Regions from separate parts of the Streptomyces sp. 142MFCol3.1 genome, predicted to be linked through region 1. Evidence: predicted binding sites of a transcription regulator. Region 1 holds the regulator's gene; the other holds the start of a gene.

Region 1 (4,208 bases):
CCGCGCAGCTGCTTGATCTCCTGGTACATGCCGTCGGCCGTCTTGTACCCGGCGGCCAGGAAACCGAGTCCGCCGGCCTCGGACACCGCCGCCGCGAGCTGCGGCACGGAGACGCCGCCCGCCATGGGGGCCTGCACGATCGGCAGCGGGAAGAGATCGGTGAGCGCGGAGGACATGACCGCATGTTGTCACGTCCTCCGAACAAGTCCGAATCCACCCTTCCGCCTCTCCGGAACCGGCCGGAAGGGCACCTGGTCAGCGCCCTCCGCGGCTCCGGTCCCGGCTCCCGACGGTCGCGTCAGCGGCCGTTGAACGCGTCCTTCAGACGCGAGAACAGACCCTGCTGGCCGGGCTGGAACTGCCCGGTGGGCCGCTCCTCGCCGCGCAGCTTCGCCAGTTCGCGCAGCAGCCGTTCCTGCTCGGGGTCGAGCTTGGTCGGCGTGGTGACCTCGACGTGGACGATCAGGTCGCCGCGGCCGCCGCCGCGCAGGTGCGTGACGCCGCGCCCGTGCAGCGGGATCGACTGCCCGGACTGCGTGCCCGGACGGATGTCGACCTCCTCCAGGCCGTCGAGCGTCTCCAGCGGCACCTTCGTGCCGAGGGACGCCGCGGTCATCGGGATGGTGACCGTGCAGTGCAGGTCGTCGCCGCGCCGCTGGAAGACGTTGTGCGGCAGTTCGTGGATCTCCACGTACAGGTCGCCGGCGGGGCCGCCGCCGGGGCCGACCTCGCCCTCGCCCGCGAGCTGGATCCGGGTGCCGTTGTCGACACCGGCCGGGATCTTCACCGTGAGGGTGCGCCGGGAGCGGACCCGGCCGTCGCCCGCGCACTCGGGGCACGGGGTCGGGACGACGGTGCCGAAGCCCTGGCACTGCGGGCACGGGCGCGAGGTCATGACCTGGCCCAGGAAGGACCGGGTGACCTGGGAGACCTCACCACGGCCGCGGCACATGTCGCAGGTCTGCGCGGAGGTGCCCGGAGCGGCGCCCTCGCCGTTGCAGGTGGCGCAGACGACGGCCGTGTCGACCTGGATGTCCTTCGTGGTGCCGAAGGCCGCCTCGTCCAGTTCGATCTCCAGACGGATCATGGCGTCCTGGCCCCGACGGGTACGCGAGCGCGGTCCGCGCTGCGACGCCGTGCCGAAGAAGGCGTCCATGATGTCCGAGAAGTTCCCGAAGCCGCCGGCGCCGAAGCCACCCGCGCCACCGCCGCCCGCCTGGGACAGCGGGTCGCCGCCGAGGTCGTAGACCTGCTTCTTCTGCGGGTCCGACAACACCTCGTAGGCGGCGTTGATCTCCTTGAACCGCTCCTGCGTCTTCGGATCGGGGTTGACGTCCGGATGCAGCTCGCGCGCGAGCCTCCGGAACGCCTTCTTGATCTCGTCCTGGGAAGCGTCGCGGCGCACGCCGAGCACGGCGTAGTAGTCCGTGGCCACTTACGACTCCGCCAGGATCTGTCCGACGTACCGTGCCACCGCTCGTACCGCTCCCATCGTTCCCGGATAATCCATGCGGGTCGGGCCGACCACGCCGAGTTTGGCTACTGCCTCGCCGCCCGAACCGTAGCCGACGGAGACCACGGACGTGGAGTTGAGTCCCTCATGGGCGTTCTCGTGACCGATCCGCACGGTCATGCCCGAATCCTTCGCCTCACCAAGCAACTTGAGGAGCACGACCTGCTCCTCCAGCGCTTCGAGCACCGGCCGGATGGTGAGAGGGAAGTCATGTCCGAAGCGGGTGAGATTGGCGGTGCCGCCGATCATCAGCCGCTCCTCGGTCTCCTCGACGAGTGTCTCCAGGAGGGTGGAGAGCACCGTGGCGACCGTACCGCGGTCCTCGGGCTCCTCGAACGCCTCCGGAAGGTCCTGCACGAGCTGCGGGACGTCCGCGAAGCGGCGGCCCGCGACCCGGCTGTTGAGCCGCGCCCGCAGGTCCGCGAGCGACGTCTCGCCGAACGGCGCGGGGCAGTCGATCATGCGCTGTTCGACCCGCCCGGTGTCCGTGATCAGGACGAGCATGACGCGCGCCGGGGCGAGCGACAGGAGCTCCACGTGCCGCACGGTGGAGCGGGTCAGGGACGGGTACTGCACGACGGCGACCTGCCGGGTGAGCTGCGCGAGCAGCCGCACGGTCCGGGCCACGACGTCGTCGAGGTCGACGGCGCCGTCGAGGAAGTTCTGGATGGCGCGCCGCTCGGGCGCCGTCATCGGCTTGACCCCGGCGAGCTTGTCGACGAAGAGCCGGTAGCCCTTGTCGGTGGGGATGCGCCCGGCACTGGTGTGCGGCTGGGCGATGTACCCCTCGTCCTCCAGCGCCGCCATGTCGTTGCGCACGGTCGCGGGCGAGACGCCGAGCCGGTGCCGCTCGGTGAGCGCCTTGGAGCCGACCGGCTCCTCGGTGCCCACGTAGTCCTGGACGATGGCGCGCAGCACTTCGAGCCTGCGTTCACTGAGCATCGCGCACACCTCCAGAAGTCGGCTCCGTGGTCTTCATGGCCCCTGGCCTGGCACTCAGCGCACGTGAGTGCCAGCGTTCCCCGGCCAAGTGTACGGCTGTGAGGTACGGCCCGGGCAAGGGCCGGCCTGCGATGTCGTGCTCACCACGTCCGCACGGCTAGCGTCTCCGTATGAGCGTGACTTGGGAAGAGCCGGGGTGGGAAAGGGTGACACCCCGGGTCGGACGACGGCGGCTTCCCGTCTGGGACTGCACCGTGGGGCTCGTGGTGGGCGAGGACGCCGCGCTCGTGATCGACGCCGGGTCGAGCCTCGGAGAGGGCGCACGGCTGCGCGCCGAGGCCCTGCGGCTGCTCGGGCCCGGACGCAGGGTGACGCACCTCGCACTCACGCACCCGCACTTCGACCACGTCTTCGGGGCGGCCGCGTTCTCGGGGGTGGAGGTCTTCGGGGCGGTCGGGCTGGACACCGTCCTCGCACACGGGCGCGAGGAACTGCGCGCGGACGCGGTGCGCAACGGCCTGGGACCGAGCGCGGCGGCCGAGGCGGCGGATCTCCTGGTGCACCCCCGGCACGCGGTGTCCGGCGAGTGGACGCTCGACCTCGGCGGCGTCCAGGTCCTGCTGGCGAACGTGGGCCCGGGACACACCGCGCACGATCTGGCGGTCCTGGTCCCCGGCGGACCGGGCGGACCGGAGACCGTCTTCTGCGGCGATCTGGTGGAGGAGTCGGGCGAACCCCAGGCCGGTCCCGACGCGATCACCTCACACTGGCCGGCCGCCCTGGACCGGCTGCTCGACCTGGGCGGCGAGGACGCGGTGTACGTGCCCGGTCACGGAGCGACGGTGGACGCGGCGTTCGTGCGCGCCCAGCGGGACGCGCTGGCGGCGCGTTTCGGCGTGTCGTAGCGATCTCCCCCGCACCGCCTCGCCGCTTCTCCTATCGTCATCCGAATGCGCCAGTACTCTCCGGACCTGACTCCGCCGTGGAAGAAGCCCAAGCCCGTGCCGGAGGTCGCGGCGGACCCCGGTCTGGTGGTCGAGGAGCCCGGTACCGGCTTCTGCGGTGCCGTGATCCGCTGCGAGGCGGGCACGGTCACCCTGGAGGACCGCTTCGGCAAGCACCGGGTGTTCCCGCTGGAGCCGCGCGGCTTCCTGCTGGAGGGGCGGGTGGTCACGCTCGTACGGCCGTCGTCGGCCCCGGCACGCCCGTCCCGCACGGCGTCCGGTTCGGTGGCCGTGCCCGGTGCGCGGGCCCGGGTCGCCCGCGCGGGCCGCATCTACGTGGAGGGTCGCCACGACGCCGAGCTCGTCGAGCGGGTGTGGGGCGACGACCTGCGCATCGAGGGCGTCGTCGTCGAGTACCTGGAGGGTGTCGACGACCTCCCCTCCATCGTCGAGGACTTCGGACCCGGCCCCGACGCCCGGCTGGGCGTCCTGGTCGACCACCTGGTGCCCGGCACGAAGGAGTCCCGCATCGCCGAGGCGGTCACCAGCGACCACGCCCTGGTGGTCGGCCACCCGTACATCGACATCTGGGAGGCCGTGAAGCCGTCGGCCGTGGGCATCGCGGGCTGGCCCCGGGTCCCGCGCGGGCAGGACTGGAAGACGGGCGTGTGCCGGGCCCTGGGCTGGCCGGAGAACACCGGCGCGGCCTGGCAGCACATTCTGTCCCGGGTGCGCTCCTACAAGGACCTGGAGCCGGAGCTCCTGGGCCGCGTGGAGGAGTTGATCGACTTCGTCACGGCGCCGCAGTG
Region 2 (4,208 bases), on a different contig from region 1:
CGCGGTGGGCCGCCACGCTCGTCCGCGTCGACTGCTCGACCCCGTTCGAGGTGAAGAACATCCGCTCCGCGTCCTCGGCCCCGAACTTCGCCGTGGCCCGCTGCCGCAGCCGCTCCTGCCCGAGGGCGGCGGAGACCAGCTCGGCCGGGTGCTCGCGGCGCAGCCGGGTGGCCACGGCCAGTTCCCGCGCCGGGTCGGTGCCGCGGACCTCGTCGAGCAGGGCGCGGCCCTCGGGGGTGAGGAGGGAGGCGAAGGAGACGTCGTTCACCGGCCCATTGTGGGCCAGTCGGTGGATGCTGCGCGTCCGGCAGTGGGGCCGCGGTGGTGTCGGGGCCTCGTGAGGGGCTCGCGCGGGGAAGATCCCGCACCATGCGATCAGTGCGACAAAATGATAAAAACGCCGCAATGCGGGCCGGTGTTCGCGTCGGTCTTGCCGTGCTCGCCCTCACCGCTCTCGTCTCCGGCTGCTCCGGCGAGGAATCCGGCGTCGAGGGAACCCCCGGCCAGCCGGCGAAGGTGAAGGCTTCCCCCGCCGCCGGCTCCTATGCCGACCGGGTGAGCAACACCCAGGCCGAGCGCGTCGCCGCCGCCAAGCGCTGGGGCCTGGACAGGGCGCCGCTCGTGCCCCCGGCGCCGCCCGCCATGAAGCCGGTGATCAAGGCCCGCGACGGGTTCGAGGTCGACGGCCAGGAGGAGGAGGGGCTGCCCCCGGTCTTCACCACCGTCCCCACCAAGGACAAGGTCGTCTTCCTCACCATCGACGACGGCGAGGAGAAGGATCCGAAGTTCCTGCGGATGATGAGCGACCTGAAGATCCCGTACACCGCCTTCCTCAGCAACTACCTGATCAAGGACGACTACGGATACTTCCGCGAGATGCGCGACCGCGGTGTCAGCCTCAACGACCACACGCTGCACCACCCGTACCTCCCCGGGCTGTCGTACGACGAGCAGAGGGAGGAGATCTGCGGCATGCAGGCCATCATGACGAAGCAGTTCGGCAAGCGCCCGACGCTCTTCCGGCCGCCCTACGGCAACTACGACGGCGACACCCTGCGCGCCGCCAGGTCCTGCGGCATCAAGTACGCCCCGATCTGGGACGAGGAGGTCTACGTCGACCACTGGGAGTACCGCGAGGACGACCGCGACCTGCACCCCGGCGACATCGTCCTCACCCACTTCCGGGGCCGCGCCGACTGGGACGGCACGATGACCGACATGGTCCGCCGCTTCCTGAAGAAGGTCACGGACAAGGGGTACGCGGTGGCGCGCCTGGAGGACTACCTGTGAGGCTCCGGGTGCGGCGCCCGGCGCGCCCGCGGCCACCGCACCCGGCGCGGGGCGGGGTGCGTGCGCTCGGTGCCGGACTGCTCGCCGCCGTGCTGCTCACCGGCTGCGCCCAGTCCGTCGACCCCATCGAGCGGCTGGGCAAGAAGGCGGCACAGAAGGTACGGCCCCGGGAGCCGGCGTACCGCCGCTGGGGCCTCGCCGCCCCGCTCGCCCGCCCGCCGCGCCCGCCCGCCCGGACCGTCGCGCGCCCCGCCGGTCCCGGACTGCCGCCCGTCGTGGACCACGTCCCCACCCACGATCGAGTGGTCTTCCTGACCTACGACGACGGCGCCGAGCGCGATCCGCGGTTCGTCGACATGGTCCGTGAACTGCGGCTGCCGGTCAGCATGTTCCTCACGGACACCGTCCTGGGGCCGGGGTACGGCGACTTCGCCCGGCTCCGCGCGGTCGGCGCGAGCGTGCAGAACCACACCCTCGACCACGCCTCCCTGCGCGGCCTGCCCTATGCCGGCCAGCGCGCCGAGATCTGCGGCCAGCAGGACAAGCTCAAACAGCGCTTCGGCATCCGGCCCCGGCTGCTGCGGCCCCCGTACGGCACCTACGACCACACCACGCTGCGCGCCGCCGCCGACTGCGGGGTCGCCGCCGTCGTGCTGTGGCGGGCCTCCATGCGGGCGGAAGGGCTGAGCTACGAGCAGGGGCACGAGCTGCGGCCGGGCGACATCGTCCTGGCCCGGCCGGAGGACACCGGCGGAGTGACGCTCATCGACTCCACGACCCGTCTGCTGCGCCGTATCCAGGCGCAGGGATTCACGGTGGCCCGGCTGGAGGACTACCTCTGAGCTCCGCCTCGTCGAGGGGGAAACGGACGAGAACACGCGCGGACGCGCGCCGAGGTTTTGCGGACATGTAAGCGCCGCGTTGGCACTCCGCTTGACCGAGTGCTAATCGCAGTCATAGTCTCGGCCCTGGCACTCCCCCCTGGAGAGTGCCAATAGCGACGGGCAGGTCCGGCACCCGCGACGACGGATCGACCTGGTCGCCACCTCAGACAGTTAACCCCGTGAGATCTCCGAAGGGGGAGGTCGGATCGTGACGACCGCCAGCTCCAAGGTTGCCATCAAGCCGCTCGAGGACCGCATCGTGGTCCAGCCGCTGGACGCCGAGCAGACCACGGCCTCTGGCCTGGTCATTCCGGACACCGCCAAGGAGAAGCCCCAGGAGGGCGTCGTCCTGGCCGTGGGCCCGGGCCGCATCGAGGACGGAAAGCGCGTCGAGCTCGACGTCACCGTCGGCGATGTCGTGCTGTACAGCAAGTACGGCGGCACCGAGGTGAAGTACAACGGCGAGGAGTACCTCGTCCTCTCGGCCCGCGACGTGCTCGCGATCGTCGAGAAGTAATTCACCCAGAATTGCAGTGAACTGCGCCCCTGGCCCCCGCGACGTCAACAAGCCGGGCGCCGGGGGCGCCGTTCGTTTCTCCCAGTTTTCCGAGAGGGCTGAACCGCTCCTATGGCGAAGATCCTGAAGTTCGACGAGGACGCCCGTCGCGCCCTTGAGCGCGGCGTCAACAAGCTTGCCGACACGGTCAAGGTGACGATCGGCCCCAAGGGCCGCAACGTCGTCATCGACAAGAAGTTCGGCGCCCCCACCATTACCAACGACGGTGTCACCATCGCCCGCGAGGTCGAGGTCGAGGACCCGTACGAGAACCTCGGCGCCCAGCTGGTGAAGGAGGTGGCGACCAAGACCAACGACATCGCGGGTGACGGTACGACCACCGCCACCGTGCTCGCCCAGGCGCTCGTGCGCGAGGGCCTTCGCAACGTCGCCGCGGGTGCCTCCCCGGCGCTGCTGAAGAAGGGCATCGACGCGGCCGTCAAGGCGGTCTCGGACGAGCTCCTCGCCACCGCGCGCCCGATCGACGAGAAGTCCGACATCGCCGCCGTCGCCGGTCTGTCCGCCCAGGACCCGCAGGTCGGCGAGCTCATCGCCGAGGCGATGGACAAGGTCGGCAAGGACGGTGTCATCACCGTCGAGGAGTCCAACACCTTCGGTCTGGAGCTGGACTTCACCGAGGGCATGGCCTTCGACAAGGGCTACCTGTCGCCGTACTTCGTTACGGACCAGGAGCGCATGGAGGCGGTCCTCGAGGACCCGTACATCCTCATCCACCAGGGCAAGATCAGCTCCATCCAGGACCTGCTGCCGCTGCTGGAGAAGGTCATCCAGGCCAACGCCTCCAAGCCGCTGCTGATCATCGCCGAGGACGTCGAGGGCGAGGCCCTCTCCACCCTCGTCGTCAACAAGATCCGTGGCACCTTCAACGCCGTCGCCGTGAAGGCCCCCGGCTTCGGTGACCGCCGCAAGGCCATGCTCGGCGACATCGCCACCCTCACCGGTGGTCAGGTCATCGCCGAGGAGGTCGGCCTCAAGCTCGACCAGGTCGGCCTGGACGTGCTGGGCACCGCCCGCCGTGTGACCGTCACCAAGGACGACACCACGATCGTCGACGGTGGCGGCAGCTCCGACGAGGTCGTCGGCCGCGTCAACCAGATCAAGGCCGAGATCGAGAACACCGACTCCGACTGGGACCGCGAGAAGCTCCAGGAGCGCCTCGCGAAGCTGGCCGGCGGCGTGTGCGTCATCAAGGTCGGCGCCGCCACCGAGGTCGAGCTCAAGGAGAAGAAGCACCGTCTGGAGGACGCCATCTCCGCGACCCGCGCCGCGGTCGAGGAGGGCATCGTCTCCGGTGGTGGCTCCGCGCTCGTCCACGCCGTGAAGGTCCTCGAGGACAACCTCGGCAAGACCGGCGACGAGGCCACGGGTGTCTCGGTCGTGCGCCGCGCCGCCGTCGAGCCGCTGCGCTGGATCGCCGAGAACGCCGGCCTGGAGGGCTACGTCATCACCTCCAAGGT

What was found. The regulator HrcA, encoded in region 1, represses chaperone genes, less so after heat shock. The targets are predictions, from matches to a motif close to TTNGCACTCNGNNNNNCNGAGTGCNAA.
Region 2: a site for HrcA is predicted at 2,212-2,238, ahead of groES (co-chaperone GroES). Genes of this name have one in related genera too.

The regions. Positions count from the first base shown of each region.
Region 1 is NZ_AUKV01000032.1:91,972-96,179, forward strand. It holds gene H305_RS47985 (nitronate monooxygenase) at 1-176, opposite strand, end outside; gene dnaJ (molecular chaperone DnaJ) at 299-1,435, opposite strand; gene hrcA (heat-inducible transcriptional repressor HrcA) at 1,436-2,455, opposite strand; gene H305_RS0135455 (MBL fold metallo-hydrolase) at 2,626-3,360, shown strand; gene H305_RS0135460 (DUF3097 domain-containing protein) at 3,406-4,208, shown strand, end outside; gene H305_RS0135465 (hypothetical protein) at 4,193-4,208, opposite strand, start outside.
Region 2 is NZ_AUKV01000047.1:41,037-45,244, reverse strand. It holds gene H305_RS0139940 (class I SAM-dependent methyltransferase) at 1-268, opposite strand, end outside; gene H305_RS0139935 (polysaccharide deacetylase family protein) at 406-1,290, shown strand; gene H305_RS0139930 (polysaccharide deacetylase family protein) at 1,347-2,132, shown strand; gene groES (co-chaperone GroES) at 2,383-2,691, shown strand; gene groL (chaperonin GroEL) at 2,803-4,208, shown strand, end outside.